3 regions of the Vibrio sp. VB16 genome follow, and region 2 is predicted to be linked to each of the others. Evidence: predicted binding sites of a transcription regulator. Region 2 holds the regulator's gene; each other region holds the start of a gene.
What was found. Region 2 encodes CRP, which controls carbon source genes, mostly activating them, when cyclic AMP is high. Its sites were predicted from a motif close to TGTGANNNNNNTCACA; they were not measured.
Positions count from the first base shown of each region.

Region 1 (7,731 bases), 950 kb from region 2:
TTGCAATGATCATGGCTGCTTGTTGCTCACCCAAAAACTCATAGCTTGTTGAAACATTGCATTTTTCAACTTTGTTATAAAACGATTCTTCTTTAACATGAGCAATATATTTAAGCCTATCGACCATGCCATGCTGCAACTTATAAAATGCTTTGGCCGTGATATCTAATTTTTGGCAAATATTACGCACACCGAACGAGTACATCATGCCGTAAAATATCGCGTTTTGCGCCTCACTATGTGGATTCATGCACGAAAGTTGGTCGGTAAAAACGGTATTACAACGTCGGCATTGATAGCGCTGCTTCAATGAGTTGGTTTTGCCAAATGATCGATAGCGTTCCGGGAAGGCATGTACCGCAAACGGTTTAGAGTCGCACTCTTGATTTGGGCATGAGGTAAGAGATAACGCATGATATCGTTTTTGGTGTTCAATCGTTTGGTATACGGAACGATTATTAATAACCTGCGGATAAGCGCCACATTTTGGACAGTGATAAATATTCAGGGCTTTGGTGTTATACACCGTTTGATACAAACTGGGGTCGCTTTGACCAAAATTCTCACACCCCGTTGAAACACAATAATTAACCTGAATTCCTTTGTATGGTTCGGGAAACACCATTTTGAGATCATCTTCCACTGATTATATTCCCCTTTACAACCCTAATTATTATTTTATACCAAGCTAAGTAAGTTTGTGATCAACATGAATGTCATTCTACCGACTGCTCAAGAATTCTTGTACGCTTAACGATGCGCTATCCTGCCCATTATACTCAAAAAGGAATACTCACCTAGGTCAGTATTCCTTTTCTATAGAATTTGATTCAATCTAAGATTAAATCGTCCTGATGCTTACCCTCGCCCTTGCTCAGGAAAAAAGCACACTGATATATTTGGTATAAATGATAGAGCCTACATACACGCCCACAATTCCCATGACGCCAGACAACACCGGCGGTGCGGGAATGGGTAACTTTACTGCTGTAAAAAAAATACCGACGATCAAGCCTGATGTTACGGCCAACAAAACTTCATTTAACACAATAAACTCCTATCCTTAGGGGCGGAACTGAAGACGATTAGCCAGACGTTTCTGTAATGCACCTTGTGGTAACGCTGTACAGAGAGCCGTAAGATCCTGCCAATCTTGTTCCTTCATTTCTCGATAAGTCTGCTCAATCAGCGTATCCCTTACCTCATCCTCTACAAATGCCGCTTCAAGTGCACATAAGGTGACATCTAACAATTCGACTTTTGTGAAACCAAATTGTGTTTCTGCAATATGGTATTCCTTACCAATGTCGGTTCCAAATAACCCGGCATCATCGGTATTAATAGAAAGACGTACGCCTTTTTCATACAACTTACGCAGCGGATGATGCTCAAGTGACTGATTCAGTTCAGAGACCAAAATACGATTACTGGTAGGGGCAATCTCCAAGGTGATATTGTCACGAATAAGCGTTTCTATTAATGCTTCATCTTTGATCGCCGCGATACCGTGACCGATACGTTTTGCTCCATATTTTAGTGCCTGGCGAATACTGTCTGGCCCGCATATTTCACCTGCATGATAAGATTTATCCAATGGAATTTGATCGACCAACTCATGTACATAAGTAAAATCAGAAAACGTCCCCGCCAATTCATTGCCCGCAATATTAAAGCCAGTGATAACCGATCTTGGTTGCTGTTGGATAAAATCTGTACTCAAATTAAGGTGCTCTAGGCTCAAGTGTCGAACCCCACACGCTTGTAGTCGAGTTTCAGTACCATATGATGCTTTTACCTCGGCAATTGCACGTTCTACGGCGTCCATGATTTGATGATATTTCTCGCTATCGAGTTCACCTGAACCATCCTCTTGTTCGGTGTAACACAGATGGAATGCTGATGTAATAATCTCGCAGTAGACCAAGCCTTTTTCAGCATTACGAGAAAGATAGTCCTTAACAATCAAATAGTAATCTTCTGGTGCCCGCACTAGAGCCGCGACGGTATCATAGGTGGTAACAAAGGCACCAAAATCAGATTCATTATAATTGTAACGACCATTTGGAAATTCACTACGGTTATATTTACCCTCTTGGTAAATAAAGTTCGCTGGCAAGATGACACTGTATTTTTCCGCTAAAACAAGCGCCATTTCTGGTGTCACTGTGCCTTCAATATGCTCATGAAGCACGACTTTTGGAAGTTTCTTATCCATAATTTGACCTCTAATTTCATTTAACGTTAATCAGACAATTTCATTCTAGTTATTTATTTGGTTAACCTAGGCCAAAAAATATTCCGGCTATCGTCGCCCCCATTAGGTTCGACAAAATACCCGCAGCAAGCGCCTTAAAACCTAAAGAGGCTATTTCTGAACGACGCTCTGCGATCATTCCACCAATCCCACCAATGGCTATTGCTACCGTTCCTATGTTAGCAAAACCACATAATGCGAAGGAGATGATCACCTGGGTACGCTCCGTCATCGGCATACCCGTTGCCCCGACGATGGCGTCGCCACTCAGATAAGGTGCTAAGTTAATGTAGGCAAAAAATTCATTAATTACTATTTTTTGACCAATGAATGAACCGGCTAGCGTCGCCTCATTCCAAGGTACCCCCATCAACCACGCGATAGGAGAAAACAGATAACCCAAGATCAATTGCAGGCTTAGGTTATCAAACCCAACCCAACTGCCCGCTCCGCCTAATAATCCATTTAATAATGCGACTAAACCAACAAATGCTAGCAACATACCACCCACTTCGATCGCCAACTTCACGCCGTTAGAAGCGCCTGTCGCCGCAGCATCAATGATATTTAACGTCTGATTTTCTTCTGCTTTCTCTGGGTTTACATCATTTACTTTGTCTGTTTCAGGTATCAGTATTTTTGCAAATAGCAATCCACCCGGTGCCGCCATAAAAGAAGCGGCTAACAGATATTCCATTCTCACACCAAGCTGTGCATAGCTCGCTAACATGGTGCCTGCGATAGAGGCTAAACCACCACACATTACCGCGAATAGCTCTGAGCGTGTCATAGTAGGCAAATAGGGTTTAATAAGAAGAGGGGCCTCTGTCACTCCTAAGAAAATGTTTGCGGTGGCAGACATTGACTCAGCTTTGCTGGTTTTAAGAAGTTTTTGCAGTGCTCCACCTATCCATTTGACGATAAACTGCATAATGCCAAGGTGGTACAGTACGGCGGATAAAGAAGAAAAGAACACAATAATTGGCAACACTTTAAAGGCAATAACAAAACCGCCACTACCAAACAGTTCGTACATTTTGTCGCTAACAAGCCCACCAAATAGAAAGCTTATCCCATCATTACTGTAACCAATCACCGCAGAGACGCCGTTGGCCATAGACAAAATGATGTCTTGCCCAATCGATGAGTACAAGATAAGACCACCAAGGGCTAATTGGATGCCAAATGCGAATCCAACCGTTCTAAAGTTGATGGCCTTCTTATTCTCAGACAACAAATAAGCGACACCAAACAGGGCGAAAATTCCTACAATACTAATAACGAGTTCCATAATTTTTTCCATTAATTAGGTTCATACTGGAGATGACTTTCTCATAACTAGCATGAATAATTACGTGATGAATAGCTCATTTTGCTACCCTTTAATCTCACACCAATAGCTTGTTATCCAAAAGATAACAATATCTCGCTTTTAAAGTAACAAAATTATAATTTCAACTCATACAGATAACGAGATACCTACCAGTATCTATTCCAGTTTTAGATGTGATATAGGTCACTAAACTAACTGTCACTAAATTTAACAATGGAGAAAACAACGTATATAAGGTGAAAAAATATGGCGCTAGCAATTAAAGCCAACCCTAATGATTTTGCAGAAACAGTCATCATGCCTGGCGACCCTCTCCGAGCGAAGTACATTGCAGAAACCTACCTAACAGATGCTGTTGAGGTAAACAAAGTACGCAACATGCTGGGTTATACCGGCATGTATAAAGGGAAACGTTTATCCGTCATGTCTCATGGCATGGGCATTCCTTCAATTTCTATGTATGCCTATGAATTAATAAAAGATTTTGGTGTTAAGAATTTAATCCGTATCGGCTCTTGTGGCTCAGTCAGAGATGATATCCAATTAATGGATATTGTCATTGCAATGGGTGCAAGCACAGACTCTAAAGCCAACCGCGAACGATTCAAAGGGCACGACTTTGCGGCACTCGCTGACTACCACTTACTAGAAACCGCCGTAAATACGGCACGTAAACAAGAGCTAAACGTCAAAGTGGGTAACCTATTCACTTGTGACCTTTTCTACGGTCCAAATCCAGATATTTTCGAAGTACTCGAAACATACGGCATCATCGGTGTCGAGATGGAAGTGGCAGGACTCTATGCCGTCGCTTCGGAACTCGGTGCCAACGCATTAGGCATATTGACCACAACCGATCACATTAAAAATGGTGGCATGCTCACAATTGAAGAACGTGAATTGTCGCTTCATCAAATGATTGAACTGGCACTCGACACGGCAATCGAGCTTTAAGTGCGCTCATAGACGGCGCCATCTATTAATAGGTCCAATGGCTATTAATACATTCCAGAGATCACCAGAGTGAATGCCTTTGGTGACTCTCCACAGATTAGATTAGGTTAAATAAATAATATGAAAATTGACGGCAAACATTATCGCTCTATTTGGCAAGCAACGGATAACAAAAATATCCATATCTTTAATCAAGAAAAATTACCTTATGAGTTTGAAATTCTAACGCTTTCCACTATGGAGCAAGCCGCAGAGGCCATTATTTCGATGAAAGTACGTGGCGCACCTTTGATCGGTTGTGTGGGCGCTTACGGTATGGCCTTTGCCATGTCTGTCGATAGCAGTGATAAGGCGATAGAATCCGCCTATCAAACGTTGGTAAAAACTCGTCCGACCGCGATTAATCTACAATGGGCACTGGACCGCATCTGCCAGCGTTTACGACAAACTCCCCCGCAGGATCGTGTACAAGTGGCCTATGAAGAATCCGCCATCATCTGTGATGAGGACGCGGAAATAAACCACAGCATTGGCCTACACGGTTTAGAGATCATCCGCGAACTCGCCGCAAATAAAGCCCCCGGAGAAGCCGTTAACATCCTGACCCATTGCAATGCAGGTTGGCTCGCAACCGTCGATTGGGGTACGGCATTAGCACCAATGTACTTAGCGCATGATGAAGGTATTAATATCCATGTGTGGGTTGACGAAACTCGCCCAAGAAACCAAGGTGCGTTGACCTCTTTTGAACTGGGTGGTCACGGCGTCCCGCATACCCTAATTGCCGACAATGCCGGTGGGCATCTAATGCAACATGGTGAAGTGGATATGGTCATTGTGGGTACTGACCGAGTGACGGCTCGCGGTGATGTCTGCAATAAAATCGGTACCTACCTAAAAGCACTCGCTGCACAGGCCAATAATGTACCTTTCTATGTGGCACTGCCATCACCAACTATCGATCCTAGCGTATGGGACGGAGTAAAAGAAATTCCGATCGAGCAGCGCAATGGTAAAGAACAATCTCATGTGCAAGGTATTGACGCAAATGGGCAGCGCAGCTTTGTCGATACTGCGCCGACAGGTACAGAATGTGGCAACTATGCCTTCGATGTAACACCGGCAGAAATGGTCACCGGTTTGATTACCGAAAAGGGCGTATGCAAAGCCAATAACGAAGCTTTAAAGGCGATGTTTGCCGATATCATGGACAAATAATACGTCGTCCAATTCATCTTTCCCTTCGGTGTTGATAAGCCGTTAATCCACTTATCAGCACCCTTTTAATTTATTTCATCACTGCCAAATAACCTCGAAAGATCAACAAACGCCAGTATAGGAAAAAAACATGCTACTTGAAAAAGAGAGAATCGACATTGTCGAAACATGCAAAAAGCTCGTAAACCATAACCTTACCGTTGGTACCGGCGGCAATGTTTCGATATATAACAGAGAGCAAAATTTAATCGCAATCAGCCCAAGCGGTGTGGATTACTTTGCAGCCAAACCAGAAGATGTCGTTATCATGGACATGGATGGAAACTGTATTGATTCGATTCGCAAACCATCAAGCGAATGGGGTATGCATAAAATATTCTATGATCGCCGAGAAGATATCAATGCCGTGGTTCACACTCACTCCACTTACTGTACTGCCATTGCAACCTTGAGACAGCCTCTACCCGCTTCAAATTATCTGGTCGCTTTTTCAGGCTATGATGTTCGTTGCGCGCAATACCAAACTTTTGGTACTCAGGAACTGGCAGAGTCTGCTTTTGAAGCGATGCAAGATCGTCGAGCCGTCTTGTTGGCCAATCACGGTTTACTTACCGGTTCTGGAACCCTAGACGCCGCATTCCAAATTGCTGAAGAGATTGAGCACTGCGCCAAGATCCATTGTATTGCCTCAAGCTTTGGTACCCCTGTGATCCTAGACAGAAATGAGATGACACTGATGCAGGAAAAATTTAAAACATATGGTCAACCGCCTAAAAAATAGTGACGTGTTATCTAAGAGCTGTTGTTTTCGCGTGATAATGTTTATTACATTTTTGAGAGAGATCACGTAGACTACGCGATTATTTTTTCGGCCAATTATCAGGTGAATCATGATACGTCTCAACCAAGTAAAATTACCGCTGGATCACAGTGAAAATGCGTTACAAGATTATGTTTTAGAGACGCTGTCTATATCTGAGCAACAGCTGGTTGATATCCATGTATTTAAACGTGGTTATGACGCACGAAAAAAGAATCAAATCACCCTAATTTACACCTTAGATGTAACGCTAAAAGAGGTGGACGAAGCACAGCTATTAACAAGATTTGAGCAAAATCAAAACGTGCGAGTCTCTCCCGATACCGAATACAAATATGTTGCTAGCGCACCCGCTGATTTAACTGAACGTCCTATCGTGATCGGAATGGGCCCATGTGGTTTATTTGTGGCGTTAATCTTGGCTCAAATGGGCTTTAAGCCTATTGTATTGGAGCGCGGCAAATCCGTACACGAGCGTGCGAAAGACACCTTCCGTTTTTGGCGTACTAGCGAATTGAATACAGAATCTAATGTTCAATTTGGTGAAGGTGGCGCGGGTACGTTTTCTGACGGCAAACTATATAGCCAAGTAAAAGATCCCGGCTTTCTTGGCCTAAAAGTTAAAAACGAATTTGTTCTTGCTGGTGCACCAGAAGAAATTATTTATGTAAGCAAACCGCATATTGGTACCTACAAATTGGTGACCATGGTCGAGAAAATGCGCACTAACATCATTGAACTCGGTGGTGAAATTCGCTTTGAAACACGCGTAGAAGAGATAAACATTGAAGGCACTGGTGACGGTCAACATGTGACGGGTGTGAAGCTAAACGGCGGCGAAGTGATCAACAGTAGACATGTTGTAGCGGCTATCGGTCATAGTGCCCGTGATACGTTCCAGATGCTGCATGATAAAGGTGTGCATATGGAAGCGCAGTCTTTCTCGATCGGGTTTCGTATCGAACACAAACAAGCGATGATTGACCAAGCTCGGTTTGGCAAAAATGCTGGGCATCCCATTCTAGGGGCCGCAGATTACAAGCTTGTGCATCATTGCAAAAATGGTCGTTCGGTATATAGCTTCTGTATGTGTCCCGGTGGCGTTGTGGTTGCTGCGACATCGGAAGAGCATGCGGTTGTGACGAATGGTAT
Region 1 is NZ_CP087590.1:673,149-680,879, reverse strand. Features, by position in the region: gene IUZ65_RS03325 (hypothetical protein) at 1-643, opposite strand, end outside; gene IUZ65_RS03320 (XapX domain-containing protein) at 875-1,048, opposite strand; gene add (adenosine deaminase) at 1,064-2,215, opposite strand; gene IUZ65_RS03310 (NupC/NupG family nucleoside CNT transporter) at 2,277-3,545, opposite strand; gene deoD (purine-nucleoside phosphorylase) at 3,834-4,541, shown strand; gene mtnA (S-methyl-5-thioribose-1-phosphate isomerase) at 4,662-5,759, shown strand; gene IUZ65_RS03295 (L-fuculose-phosphate aldolase) at 5,890-6,540, shown strand; gene IUZ65_RS03290 (NAD(P)/FAD-dependent oxidoreductase) at 6,650-7,731, shown strand, end outside.
Region 1: deoD (purine-nucleoside phosphorylase) is a predicted target of CRP. The motif match lies at 3,760-3,775, and genes of this name have one in related genera.

Region 2 (7,731 bases):
CTAGAGGGTTTGAGCAAAAGCACACCGCCATTTCTGATACCAAATATGCTAGTGAAGTTTTAGTTCGATTCTATGAATACTGCTCATGAAGAAAATGGGGAGTGATTATTAAAAGTAAAAACATTTCTTTATTGTCCGTTCTTCATCCTCATAAGGATGAAGAACGTCGAGAACCTAAACCACATACAATCACGTAACAAAAGGTTATTTTCGGACCAACTTTTACCAAATAAACACAACACAAATCGCAGTCAACGATCCCATACAAAGGTTAAATCGTCTCCAAGCAAGTGTGCTTGATAACCAGCGACCAATTAATGTTCCAAAACCAACCCAAATAGATGATGTTTGTATCTGAGTAATCCAAAAAATCACCGCAATAACCAATATTGACCACCAATACTCATTACCCTGCAAAGAAAACGACCCTATTGCCGTGACCATCATCATCCATGCTTTCGGGTTAAGGTATTGAAATAACGCAGCCTCTACAAATGTCATAGGCTTACTGCTTTCGTCTCCGTGTTCGGAAACGGGTTTTGCATTGGCTATTTTCCAAGCTAAGTAAAACAAATAACTGCTACCTACCCATTTCATCGCATCTTGTATAACCGGATATTGCTGGAAAATGAGACCAAGGCCTGAAGCCAACAAAAGAATCATGCTCATTAAACCGACACCAATACCAAAGGCATGTGGCAAAGATCGTCGATATCCAAAGTTGGCACCTGAAGCCGTTAACATAACGTTATTTGGTCCCGGAGTTCCTGTCATTACAATCGCGAACATCGCTATTGATATAAAAAATTGCCATTCCATTTAGTGTTCCTCATCCCTTGCAAATTGTATCGGTACAATTTGCAAATATTGGTTGATTTTCTCGTTTTTTGCGTACAAAATGACCATAACAATGCATCAACTAAAGATCAAAGGATTTATTGTCACCATGACAATCATAGATTTTCAATTATCCGATACAAACAGAATGCCTAAATACAAACAAATCGCAGAGCGATTGGCTGAGCAGATTGAATCCGGTCATTTAATGGCGAACGATAAACTACCCACCCATCGTCTATTGGCCGACAAATTAGGCGTCACCGTTGGTACAGTGACACGAGCTTACTCCGAAGCTGAACGAAAAGGCTTAGTGGAAGCGCGAGTCGGTGCTGGGACCTATGTAGTAGATAAAAAAAAGGCATACTGGGCATTTGATCAAGGGGATAACTATGACTCAAACGAATGCAATTTCGGCTTCAATATCCCCCCTATGTTTGACCGCAGCGATATGCTGAAAGATGCAATGGAGAAGGTTGCTCAATCACCCCAAGCACTCAATCAGTTTATGATCTATCAAAAACCAACGGGCATTGACTCCCATAGAGAGATTGTGGCTGATTGGTTAAATGAACATGGCGTTAAACTTGACGCAGACAGATTGTTGTTTTGTTCTGGTGCACAGCATGGGATGCAGATGGTATTTGAGGCATTCACTCGTGCGGGAGATACTATTTTATCGGAAAAACTTACCTATCCAGGGTTGATTAGTTTAGCCAAACAAAAGCAGCTAACCGTTAAAGGTATTGAAATGGATGAAGAGGGAATTATTCCTCATGCGCTTGAGGCGGCTTGCCGGCAATTCCAAGCTCGATTTATCTATCTGACCCCGACATTACAAAATCCTACAACAGCAACCATGTCCTTGGAGCGACGTATCGCTATACTAGACATCTGTAAACAACATGACCTATATGTCATAGAAGACGATGTGAATGGTCTTCTTCCCGCAGATGCCCCACCACCAATGGTTAACTTAGCACCTGAGCAGGTTATTCATATTGGTGCTTTCTCCAAATGTCTCGCCCCGGGGTTACGCGTGGGTTACATTCAACCCCCCACTAAACTGCACCCACACCTTAGTATTACGTTGCAAAACCATAGCTGGATGATTAGCCCATTACTTACCGCATTAGCGTGTGAGCTGCTTCGTTCCAACAAGCTAGAACATACCTTAGATTATATCCGGACTGAAATGAGAGGAAGGCTAACACTCGCGCTGATCTATTTATCTGATTTTCAACTCCAATACACACACGACTGCTTCCACATTTGGTTAACATTGCCAGACCATTGGCGCTTAAGCGACTTTGTCCAAGAAGCCGCATGTAATGGTGTAATTGTAAAGTCAGCGGAACTATTTACGCCTCCAGCCGCCAACGTGCCTCCTGCCGTACGACTTGCATTAAGTTCACCAATCGATCAAGCTCAGGTAGAAGTCGGGCTAATTAAATTGAAGGCCTTATTAGAGAGCACCCCAATCAGTGATTTTACTTTATGACCGAGTTTAACGCAGCAAGAGGGTTAACCAATCCTCACCTACAGACTGTTATTCCTAGAATGATTCGGAAACAACCGCTTTTTTCTGCTAAATGGCAGACATTAGAAACACCAGACGGTGACTTCCTTGATCTTGCTTGGAGTGAAGATTGGACCAGTCCAACGGCAAAAGAGAAGCCTATTTTTGTCCTTTTCCATGGCTTAGAAGGCAGCTTCGAGAGTCCATACGCCAATGGCTTGATGCATGCTTTTTCTCAGCAGGGTTGGCTATCTGTCATGATGCATTTTCGAGGCTGTAGCGGCAGACCCAATCGGCTAGCGAGAGCCTATCACTCAGGTGAAATCGAGGACCCTCGTTTCTTTTTAGAGCATATACAAAACAGGTTTCCAGATCAGCCGAAGGTCGCCATTGGTATATCGCTTGGCGGAAACATGCTGGTTAATTATTTGGCTAAATACAATGACGATCCTATAGTAGAAGCGGCCACCGTCGTCTCTGCACCTCTTGACTTAGCAGCATGTTCATCAAGAATTGAACAAGGGTTTTCCAAGATTTATCGGAACTATCTTTTAACCTCTCTAAAGAAAAATGCGCTACAGAAACAGAATCAACTAGTGTCGGAACTTGGCGTTTCAACGCAGGATCTAAAGGCCTTAAAAACGCTTTATGGCTTCGATGATATGATCACGGCACCGTTACATGGGTTTAAAAATGCTAACGATTATTATCAACAATGTTCTGGCATCCATGTTATTAATAAGGTCAACATCCCTTTGCAGGTCATTCATGCCGAAGACGACCCATTTATGACTCAAGCGGTAATACCAAACTTTCCATTAAACAAAAATATACACTATCGCCTTTTTAAACAAGGTGGTCATGTGGGCTTTTTATCCGGAACCTTGACTAAACCCGTTTTTTGGTTGGAACAAGCAATACCCAAATATTACCAACACATCGCATCATGAATAAAAGTAGGCTTTATGATCATTCCATGGCAAGAAATAGATAGCGAGACGCTTGAAAATCTAATCAAAGAGTTTGTATTAAGAGAAGGGACAGATTACGGCCAAAGCGAAACGACCTTAGACGATAAAGTCAGTCAGGTACGAACCCAGCTTAAGACAGGAGAAGCGGTGATTGTTTTTTCTGAGCTTCACGAAACCGTCGATATAAAACTCAAGCGCGAGTTCTGATAACAAAAAGTAAAGCGTTTATTCTTTTTATAGAATCTCATACACTAATTTCATATCTTCATTATCATCATTATCATCAATGTAGCGACAAGGAATCTCATGTCAGCAAAACATCCGATTATCGCAGTTACAGGTTCATCTGGCGCAGGAACAACGACGACATCTGAAGCATTCAGAAAAATGTTTAGTATGATGGACGTGAAAGCCGCGTGGGTGGAAGGTGACAGTTTTCACCGATTTACTCGCCCGGAAATGGACATTGAAATTCGAAAAGCAAAAGAACAAGGCAAACACATTAGTTACTTTGGTGCAGAGGCCAATAACTTCCCTGCCCTTGAACAGTTTTTTAGAAAGTATGGCGATGAAGGTCAAGGTCAGGTAAGACGATACTTACATTCCTTTGATGAGGCCGTGCCTTATAATCAGATGCCCGGCACATTCACTCCCTGGCAAGACCTAGCAGAAGATAGCGATGTTCTTTTTTATGAAGGCTTGCATGGTGCTGTTGTCGATGGTGATATAAATGTTTCACAACATGTTGACTTGCTAATCGGCATGGTCCCCATTGTGAACCTTGAGTGGATCCAAAAATTTGTACGAGATACGCGAGATAGAGGCCATTCACGAGAAGCCGTGACCGACTCCATCGTTCGTTCTATGGATGATTATCTTAACTACATTACCCCTCAGTTTTCTCGAACGCACATAAACTTCCAACGGGTTCCGACTGTTGATACTTCAAACCCACTGAATGCGAAAGCGATACCCAGTTTGGACGAGAGCTTCGTCGTGATTCGATTACGTGGAATGAAGAATGTAGACTTTCCTTATCTTTTAGCCATGATTGATGGCTCTTTTGTTTCTCGCCATAACACTCTGGTGGTTCCAGGAGGAAAAATGAGTTTTGCTATGGAATTAATAATCAGACCGGTTCTACAACAATTAATAGAAACTGGGAAAATCGGCTAAAAATTAAGCCTGAATGCAGTTTAGTTCTGATACCGTGATGATGTGCACAGTTTTGCTTAGAGAAACGGGAAATCAGGGCGATCAAAATCAAGAAATTGACTGCAAAAAAGGATACTATTCTTAACCTATATACATGTGTAGCTTGCAGCTATGAATTTAAAATCTTATGCTAACGTCACCAATAATACGGGGACACAGCAAAGGAAAGCTGCTGGCACAGGCCCTACAGATAATAGTGAGATAATTATGGTTCTTGGTAAACCTCAAACCGATCCAACGTTAGAGTGGTTTCTTTCGCATTGTCATATTCATAAATATCCTTCCAAAAGTACGCTTATCCACGCTGGAGAAAAAGCGGAAACTCTGTATTACATTGTGAAAGGCTCTGTAGCTGTGCTTATCAAGGATGAAGAAGGTAAAGAGATGATTCTTTCTTACCTTAACCAAGGAGACTTCATCGGTGAGCTAGGTCTATTCGAAGAAGATCAAGAGCGTACTGCATGGGTTCGTGCTAAATCACCATGTGAAGTAGCTGAAATTTCGTTTAAGAAATTCCGCCAGCTTATTCAAGTTAATCCTGACATTTTAATGCGTCTTTCAGCTCAAATGGCAAGCCGTCTACAAACGACTAGTCAAAAAGTTGGTGACTTAGCATTCTTAGATGTGACGGGACGTATTGCTCAAACACTTCTGAACTTAGCAAAACAACCAGATGCGATGACTCATCCAGACGGCATGCAAATTAAGATCACTCGTCAAGAGATTGGTCAGATTGTAGGTTGTTCACGTGAAACTGTTGGTCGTATTCTTAAGATGCTTGAAGAACAGAATTTAATTTCTGCTCACGGTAAAACTATCGTCGTTTACGGTACACGTTAATACCGTCACAAACAGCATTGATTAAAAAGCAGCGTTTACGCTGCTTTTTTTATGCCATAAGAAAAGATACGCATTGGTTTATAGTTGCAGTTCCATTCTATAATTAATGAGTGTTTGCCCTCTGAGATCCACTTGTCGCTCTTCTGCTACCTTAAAACCATAGTGTTCAAAAAAAGGTTTCGCAGTAATACTGACATGCGAATAAAGTCGACGAATTTTGCTTTTATTACCTTGCTGGAAAATTTGTTGCATTAAAGCACCCGCAATCCCCATACTTTGATGATTGTGATCGACATAAAAATGGCCAATCAATCCATCAGATTGGAGATCGGCATAACCCACTATCCTGTTATCAATTTCGGCGACAAAAGGCACAAGTTTATCCAGAAGTGCCTGCCAACTATCAAGCGTAATTTCATCTGATGCCCAAGCTTCTATTTGCCTTTCAGAGTAGTCCTTTCTATTTACACTACGCACAGTATCAAAAAACAACGTTCTCAACGTACAGGCGTCCTCTGGGGTATATGGTCGTATTCGGATAATACTTTGCACTTCGTCACTTCTCTTCTAATTTATAATTAATATTAAGCCTAACCAGTAATTAAACCATTTTCTACACGCACAAAAAAACCGAAGCGATAAAACTTCGGTTTTTACTATAACAAGGTTTAGGGTTCTCTAAACTGTGTGACTTGAGAGCAAGACATTCAGTGACGAGAAGCCAAATCCTTCTTACATCATGCCTGGCATGCCACCCATACCACCCATGCCGCCCATATCAGGCATTCCACCTGAATCTTTAGCTGGCATATCGGTAATCATCGCTTCTGTTGTGATCATAAGACCAGCAACCGATGCGGCAAACTGTAGCGCGCTACGAGTTACTTTAGTTGGGTCTAGGATACCCATTGCAATCATATCACCGTATTCGCCTGTCGCCGCGTTGTAGCCGTAGCTACCTTCACCAGCTTTAACGTTGTTAGCAACAACAGAATCTTCGTCGCCCGCATTTTCAACGATTTGACGCAACGGCGCTTCCATAGCACGAAGTGCAACGCGAATACCTACGTTTTGCTCTTCGTTAGCACCTTCAAGGCCAACGACTTTCGATGCTGCACGAATAAGTGCAACACCACCACCAGCAACAACGCCTTCTTCAACGGCTGCGCGAGTAGCGTGAAGTGCATCTTCTACGCGATCTTTTTTCTCTTTCATTTCAACTTCAGTTGCTGCACCGACTTTGATTACTGCAACACCGCCCGCGAGTTTCGCGACACGTTCTTGTAGCTTCTCTTTGTCGTAGTCTGACGTTGCTTCTTCGATTTGTTGACGAATTTGAGATACACGCCCTTGAATCATTGCTTCTTGACCAAGGCCGTCAATGATCGTTGTGTTCTCTTTAGTGATAATAACGCGCTTAGCTTGACCAAGGTCTTCTAGCGTTGCTTTCTCAAGTTCTAAACCAATTTCTTCAGAGATAACCGTACCAGAAGTAAGTACTGCGATATCTTGAAGCATTGATTTACGGCGATCACCAAAACCAGGTGCTTTAACGGCCGCTGCTTTCACGATACCACGCATGTTGTTTACAACGAGTGTTGCTAATGCTTCACCCTCTACATCTTCTGCAATGATAAGCAGTGGACGAGATGCTTTTGCAACGGCTTCTAATATTGTAAGTAGTTCACGAATATTAGACACTTTCTTGTCGATAAGAAGAATGAATGGGTTTTCTAGTTCAACCGAACCCGCTTCTTGGTTTGTGATGAAATATGGCGATAGATAACCGCGATCAAATTGCATGCCTTCTACAACATCTAGCTCATCTTGAAGCGCTTGACCTTCTTCAACGGTAATAACACCGTCACGGCCAACTTTTTCCATTGCTTCTGCAATGATGTTACCAACAGTATCATCTGCGTTTGCAGAGATAGTAGCAACCTGTGCGATAGCCTTAGAGTCCGCACAAGGAACAGATAGCCCTTTCAACTCTTCTACCGCTGCGATAACCGCTTTGTCGATACCGCGCTTAAGGTCCATTGGGTTCATACCCGCAGCAACGGCCTTAAGACCTTCAGTAATGATAGATTGTGCAAGTACTGTCGCCGTTGTTGTACCGTCACCAGCAGCATCATTTGCTTGAGATGCTACTTCTTTAACCATTTGTGCGCCCATGTTTTGGAACTTGTCTTCAAGTTCAATCTCACGCGCTACAGATACACCATCTTTAGTAATCGTTGGTGCACCAAAAGATTTGTCGAGTACCACGTTACGACCTTTTGGTCCTAGTGTTACTTTTACCGCATCAGCCAGAACGTTAACACCTTCTAGCATCTTGATTCGTGCTTC
Region 2 is NZ_CP087590.1:3,361,815-3,369,545, forward strand. Features, by position in the region: gene IUZ65_RS15310 (glutamine amidotransferase) at 1-89, shown strand, start outside; gene IUZ65_RS15315 (LysE family translocator) at 223-819, opposite strand; gene IUZ65_RS15320 (aminotransferase-like domain-containing protein) at 947-2,338, shown strand; gene IUZ65_RS15325 (hydrolase) at 2,335-3,306, shown strand; gene IUZ65_RS15330 (YheU family protein) at 3,322-3,534, shown strand; gene IUZ65_RS15335 (phosphoribulokinase) at 3,634-4,503, shown strand; gene crp (cAMP-activated global transcriptional regulator CRP) at 4,750-5,382, shown strand; gene IUZ65_RS15345 (GNAT family N-acetyltransferase) at 5,461-5,925, opposite strand; gene groL (chaperonin GroEL) at 6,115-7,731, opposite strand, start outside.

Region 3 (7,731 bases), 730 kb from region 2:
AGCTTAGGCTTACAACCCGCCCACTCCATTGCCGATGCTTCATCAGTAATGTTAATGCCTGCCTTCATCGCACCAACCAGTGCATCATGTAGTGGCTGAACCTTAAACATTTGGGGTGTTAATGCATGCCACAAATTTTCTCTATCTACGGTTTCATTTATCGAAGCCGAACGGTTTCCACGTTTCATTGTATCTCGTACCGGTGCCGCTAAAATACCGCCGTCTTCTGTCACCATTACCTGCTTGATCAATTTATCGATATCAGCTAAATCTATACAAGGTCTAGCCGCATCATGTACCAATACCCACGCATCTGGTTTTTTAACCGTATGCAATAAATAATCAAGGCCAGACAACACCGAGTCAGCACGCTCTAAACCACCGATTACACGGATAACATTGTTGTTCGACGCCAATGAAAGCTGCTTGAAATAAGCATCGTCATCAGAAACGGCAATAATAACCTTATCAATACTAGGATGTTCTAAAAGCTTATCAACGGTGTGTTCTAAGATGGTTTTATTGTGCAGCTTTAAGTACTGTTTAGGCAGATCTGCTTTCATTCTACTACCAATACCGGCAGCAGGAACAATGGCATAAAGTGGTTTTAAGTGTGGAGTCGTCATTTACGCATTCGACCTATTGAGAGCTGTCGTCGATGATTCGATAAAAAGTTTCACCTTCTTTAACTAAGCCAAGCTCATTTCTCGCTCTCTCTTCGATAGCGTCTAGCCCTTGTCTTAGATCTTCGATTTCGGCAAACATCTTCGCGTTTCTTTCATTCAACTCTCTGTTTACCGACTGCTGAACCTCTATTTCACTCACTACATTGGTACGCTCAAGCATACCGTTCTTCCCCCAAACAAGGGTGTAGATCAGTAAAGAAAACAGTAGTACTAAGGCAAGAGTAAATAGACGCACGCTAGATTATTCTCGTTGTATTAATTGTGGATGATATGGGAAGTATATATAGCATAAATTGGGGCTAGGGGCGAGATTAGTGGTTCATCCATGAATCTAAGAGTCTGAATCTAAAAGAGAGCAAAGCCATCGTTTCAGTTCTAGAACCTAGGTTCCTTTAGACATAAAAAAGCGCCTCACAAAGAGACGCTTTTAAATAATACTCACAACTAAAGAGTTACAAAATCAAACAATCCTAATGGATTATTGACCTTTAACTTCTTTAAGACCGTTAAAAGGAGCACGAGCACCTAGCGCTTCTTCAATACGGATAAGTTGGTTGTACTTAGCAACACGGTCAGAACGGCTCATAGAACCAGTTTTGATTTGACCTGCAGCAGTACCTACCGCTAGATCAGCGATAGTTGCATCTTCAGTTTCACCTGAACGGTGAGAAATAACCGCAGTATAACCAGCATCTTTAGCCATCTTAATTGCAGCTAGAGTTTCAGTTAGAGTACCGATTTGGTTGAACTTGATAAGGATAGAGTTAGCAACGCCTTTCTCGATACCTTCAGCAAGAATCTTAGTATTAGTTACGAATAGATCATCACCAACTAATTGAAGCTTGTCGCCCATAAGATCAGTTTGATGCTTGAAACCATCCCAATCTGACTCGTCAAGACCGTCTTCGATAGATACGATTGGGTATTGGCTAGCAAGATCTTGTAGGTAGAAGTTGAATTCTTCAGAAGTGAAGACTTTTCCTTCGCCTTTCATGTTGTAGTTTCCAGCTTCTTTGTCGTAAAACTCAGATGCTGCACAGTCCATAGCAAGAGTAACGTCTTTACCTAGCTCGTAACCAGCAAGCTCTACAGCTTCTTTGATTGCAGCTAGTGCAGCAGCGTTAGATTCTAGGTTAGGAGCGAAACCACCTTCATCACCAACTGCTGTGCTGAGGCCTTTAGCTTTAAGTACTTTAGCTAGGTTGTGGAATACTTCTGCGCCAATGCGTAGAGCTTCTTTAAGAGTAGAAGCGCCAACAGGTTGAATCATAAATTCTTGGATATCAACGTTGTTATCCGCGTGCTCACCACCATTGATGATGTTCATCATTGGTAGAGGCATAGAGAATTGACCTGGAGTGCCGTTTAGTTCAGCAATGTGCTCAAACAAAGGCATACCTTTAGCTGCTGCAGCTGCTTTAGCATTCGCAAGAGATACCGCTAGGATTGCGTTAGCACCAAATTTAGCTTTGTTATCTGTGCCATCTAAGTCGATCATCACTTGGTCAACTTCAGCTTGAGCTTTAGCATCTTTACCAGTTAGAGCATCAGCAATTGCACCATTTACAGCGTCAACCGCTTTAAGAACACCTTTACCTAGGAAACGGGCTTTGTCACCATCACGTAGCTCAAGAGCTTCGCGAGAACCAGTAGATGCGCCAGATGGAGCAGCAGCCATACCGACGAAACCGCCTTCTAGGTGTACTTCAGCTTCTACAGTTGGGTTACCACGTGAGTCGATGATTTCGCGACCTAGAACTTTAACGATCTTAGACATTGATGTTTCCTCTCATTCATTTGTATATCAAAACTAAGAATAACCACACCTTATGTGCGATTATCCGGATTCTTGTATTACTTATTTGTTTTCTAATTCACCGCGCTGATATTCACCAGCTGCCTTTACAAATCCTGCGAACAACGGATGACCATCGCGAGGTGTAGATGTGAATTCTGGGTGGAATTGAGATGCAACAAACCACGGATGGTTTGGATTCTCGATTACCTCAACAAGTTTCTTGTCTGCGGATAGGCCTGATACTTTAAGGCCTGCTTTTTCAATTTGCGGACGAAGATTGTTGTTTACTTCATAACGGTGGCGATGACGCTCATGGATTGTCGCGCTACCGTAGAGCTCTTTTGCCAATGTGCCTTTTTCTAGATGACATAGCTGAGAGCCAAGACGCATAGTACCACCAAGATCAGATTGCTCAGTACGTTCTTCAACTTTACCTTCGCCATCGACCCATTCGGTAATCAATCCTACCACTGGATACTTTGTTTCTTTATCAAACTCTGTTGAATGTGCCCCTTCAAGTCCTGCAACATTTCTTGCAAACTCTATTAAGGCGACTTGCATACCCAAACAGATACCTAAGTAAGGCACTTTATTCTCACGTGCGTATTGTGCCGCAAGGATTTTCCCGTTAATACCACGGTCACCAAATCCACCGGGAACAAGAATAGCATCTAGACCTGCTAGCGCCTCATCACCTTTACTCTCAACATCTTGAGAATCAACGTACTTAATTTTTACGTTTAGTCGATTTTTTAATCCGGCATGTTTCAGCGCTTCGTTAACAGATTTGTAAGCATCTGGAAGCTCGATATATTTACCGACCATTCCAATGGTTACATCCGCTGTTGGGTTTGCTTCTTCGTAGATGACTTGCTCCCACTCAGATAGATCAGCGTCTGGTGCATCAATACCGAAGCGTGTGCATACTAAATCATCTAAAGATTGAGCTTTTATTAATTGAGGGATTTTGTAGATTGAATCTACATCCTTCATAGAGATAACGGCTTTTTCTGGTACGTTACAGAAAAGAGCAATTTTCTTACGTTCATTCGCAGGGATAATACGATCACTACGGCAAACCAAAATATCAGGTTGTATACCAATAGATAGCAGCTCTTTAACAGAGTGTTGAGTCGGTTTCGTTTTCAGTTCACCAGCGGCAGCTAAATAAGGTACTAATGTTAAGTGCATAAACATAGCATGTTCACGCCCTACTTCAGCCGCTAGCTGACGAATCGCTTCCATAAATGGCAACGACTCTATATCACCCACAGTTCCGCCAACTTCTACAAGTGCGATATCATGGCCTTTAGCGCCGGCATAAACACGATCTTTGATTTCATTAGTAATATGTGGGATAACCTGAATAGTCGCACCAAGGTAATCGCCACGACGTTCTTTACGAAGAACATCGGCGTAAACACGACCTGCAGTAAAGTTGTTACGTTTCGTCATTTTGGTACGAATGAATCGTTCATAATGACCAAGATCAAGATCGGTTTCTGCCCCGTCTTCTGTAACAAATACTTCACCGTGCTGAGTTGGGCTCATTGTGCCCGGATCAACGTTGATGTAAGGGTCAAGCTTCATCATGGTCACTTTAAGACCACGAGCTTCTAAAATAGCGGCAAGAGATGCGGCTGCAATACCTTTACCTAGTGAGGATACAACCCCGCCAGTAACAAAAATGTAATTTGTCGTCATGTTTAACCTGAAATTGGTTGAATGAGGGAAAAAAGGTGCTTTCTGGACGGGATGTAAATATACCAGAAGCCCTTTATCGCCACAACGTGAAACTTATCACACTTGGTTAATTTATTTTTTGCTTCAAATCAATTCCGCCAATCATAAGCTGACGCAGAGCGGTTAGGCTTATTTCTCGGAACAAAGTATAGACACCGATACTTCACTCTAGCAAGGCACAGCGCAACTGGTCAGATCTTATCGATTGAGAAACCTATTTTCGGTAGCGTTCACTAACCACCCTTTTTCACAACATCCCACATTGCATCCAATTCATCCAAACTAAAATCGTCCAATTGTTTTCCTTTCTCACGAACGAGACGCTCAACACCTTTAAAGCGCTTTTCGAATTTATTGTTTGCTTTACGTAATGCTGCTTCGGGATCTTTTCCTAGATGACGAACTAAGTTAACCGTGGCAAAAAGAAGATCGCCCAACTCTTCCTCTACTGCCTCTTCATTAGGCGTTACCTGAAGCACTTCTTCCAGAACTTCATCGAGCTCTTCTTTTACTTTATCTACCACAGGCCCAAGCGTATCCCAATCAAATCCATGTTTAGCGCAGCGTTTTTGAATCTTATTCGCCTTTGAAAGCGCAGGAAGCGACGACGGTACAGAATCGAGAATGCTCTCTTCTGTTTTGCCTAATTTGGCCTTCTCTCTCGCCTTTTCCTCTTCCCAGTGCACATTTAATTCGTCAACGCTCTCAAATTTAGCTTGAGAAAATACATGAGGATGACGACGAATAAGCTTTTCGTTGGCCGTTTCTACAACATCATTAAAATCAAAAAGCTGTTGTTCTTTCGCCAGTTGACTATAAAAAATGACCTGAAAAAGAAGGTCACCTAACTCTTCCTTGAGATTATCCCAATCTTTATTATGTATAGCATCCACTACCTCAAATGTCTCTTCAATAGTATGAGGCACGATGGTTTCAAAATTCTGTTTTAGATCCCAAGGACAGCCTTGCTCTGGGTCTCTGAGTTGGGACATAATCAAAATCAATTCATCAATGGGATTCGCTGTCATTTTTAACCTTTTTATAATAATAGAATAGAGCGTATTGAGAGACTCTAGTTTAACCTTCTGACTGAAATGACATCTTTAATCTGCTCAATCCTTGAAACAATTCGGCTAAGTATTTCAACATTTCTGACCTCTATGTTGAAATCCATTATCGACATTTGACGTTTATAATCGCTGCGGCTTTTCATGCTAGAAATCTTTAACTTTTCGTTTGCCAGCAGCGTGGTGATATCCTTAAGTAAGCCGCTTCGCTCTAATGCTTCAATCCTTAACGTAAGTATAAAGTTACCCGCAAAGCTCGCTCCCCAAACCGTGTCAATAATACGTTCAGGTGCATGTAACCTTAACTCTGCCAGTTGCTCACAGTCACTTCTATGGACAGAAATGCCCCGTCCCTGTGTAATATAACCGGCGATGATGTCTCCAGGTATTGGCTGACAACAGCGTGCGAGATGAGACATGAGGTTGTCGACCCCTTCAACCACGATGGCGTCTTTATGGGAGTGGCTTTGGCTTGACGATTTAGATTCTGATTCTTGTAGTTTCTCTAGCGCTTGTTTATCTTCTTCTTCTGCCGTCGGCTTATTTACGAGGGCATTTATATGGTTGATAACCTGATTTATTCTCAAGTCACCACTACCAATGCCAGCATAAAGCTCATCTGGTGTATTTACATTGAACCGTCGAAGTGCGTAATCATTGGCATCCTTCACTGTTGCGCCAATTTTTGCTAATTCTGTCTCTAGGATTTCCCGACCCGCTTCTACATTCTGCTCACGGCTCTCTTTCCTAAACCAGGCGTTAATCTTGGCTCTAGCTCTGCTTGAGTGAACAAACCCAAGTGAACTATTCAACCAATCTCTTGATGGGTTCGGCTCTTTTTGAGTAATGATCTCCACCTGATCCCCCATCTCAAGCTTATGGGTAAACGGTACAATTCTTCCGGCCACTTTTGTGCCGATACATCGATGCCCTACCTCAGAGTGAATATGATAGGCAAAATCAAGTGGTGTCGCTCCCATTGGTAAATCAACGACATCACCTTTTGGAGTAAAGGCATAAACACGATCATCAAATACTTGACTACGAAGTTCATCCAACATTTCACCAGAGTCAGACATTTCCTCTTGCCAATCGAGTAATTTACGCAGCCACGTGATTTTCTCATCATAGCCACTGCGTCCAGTCGATGCGCCCTCTTTATATTTCCAGTGCGCCGCAACACCTAGTTCAGAATCCTCGTGCATCTGTTTCGTTCTGATTTGAATCTCGATTGTTTTGCCTTCCGGACCAAGGATAACGGTATGGATAGACTGATATCCGTTTGGTTTTGGATTGGCAACATAGTCATCAAACTCGCTAGGAAGGTGTTTGTATTTGGTGTGAACAATACCTAGTGCGGCATAACAATCTTGAAGTTCATCGGCAATAATCCTTACCGCACGAACATCAAATAGTTCATCAAATGCGAGATTTTTTTTCTGCATTTTCCGCCAGATACTGTAAATATGTTTGGGACGACCACTCACCTCAGCATTGATATTCGTTGCTTTCATTTCAGACATTAAATCTGCTACAAAATCATCGATGTAATACTCACGCACAATTCGACGCTCTGAAATTTGTTTGGCAATTTGCTTATAGATATCTGATTGCTGATAACGGAACGCGTAGTCTTCTATTTCCCATTTTAACTGACCGATTCCAAGTCGGTTGGCCAGAGGTGCATAGATATTGGCACACTCTTTTGCTGCGGTTTGGCGCACTTCAATAGGCTTATCTTTGACTTCACGAAGATTACAGATGCGCTCCGCAAGCTTGATAACAACACAACGAAAATCATCGACCATAGCGAGTAGCATACGACGGACGTTATCCACTTGACCAGACGCAGCTGAATCCGCTCTGGTGACGTTGAGTTGACCAATAGCGGCCATCTCTTCAACACCATCGATAAGCTTGATAATCTCTTTACCATAGACTTCTTCCAGCGCCTCTCTTTCAAAGAAACCGCTAGAAACAACAGGAAATAACTGAGCCGCAATCAAGGTTGCTCTATCCATAGAGAGTGTGATCAATATTTCGATCATCTCGCGACCTCTCCAAAGCAATAACGATGCTTGCTCCTTACCCTCAAGGTGAGCCTCACACTGCCTATAGACTTCCAGAAGCTTTTTACTGGTTTTATTATCCTGTCCTAAGCTAGAAACCCATGTCTCTAACTCAAACTCTTCATCTTTGTTTAAGTGCGCACTACGTACCGCAACCATTTTAATTCCTAGCTTTTTCTATTTGAAGACTGACACGTCGTCTGTCGTCTTATTTATTTGGTATTTACTATTTCTTTGAAACAGAGCCATCGATTCTAAATGACTAGTATGTGGAAACATATCCAGCATGCCTAGTCGGGTCAATTTAAAGCCTTGGTCAAGTAAACTCTGACAATCTCTGGCAAGCGTAGCAGGATTACAAGAAACGT
Region 3 is NZ_CP087590.1:457,174-464,904, reverse strand. Features, by position in the region: gene ispD (2-C-methyl-D-erythritol 4-phosphate cytidylyltransferase) at 1-626, opposite strand, end outside; gene ftsB (cell division protein FtsB) at 640-921, opposite strand; gene eno (phosphopyruvate hydratase) at 1,165-2,463, opposite strand; gene IUZ65_RS02270 (CTP synthase) at 2,545-4,188, opposite strand; gene mazG (nucleoside triphosphate pyrophosphohydrolase) at 4,461-5,255, opposite strand; gene relA (GTP diphosphokinase) at 5,300-7,522, opposite strand; gene rlmD (23S rRNA (uracil(1939)-C(5))-methyltransferase RlmD) at 7,541-7,731, opposite strand, start outside.
Region 3: IUZ65_RS02270 (CTP synthase) is a predicted target of CRP. The motif match lies at 4,274-4,289, and genes of this name have one in related genera.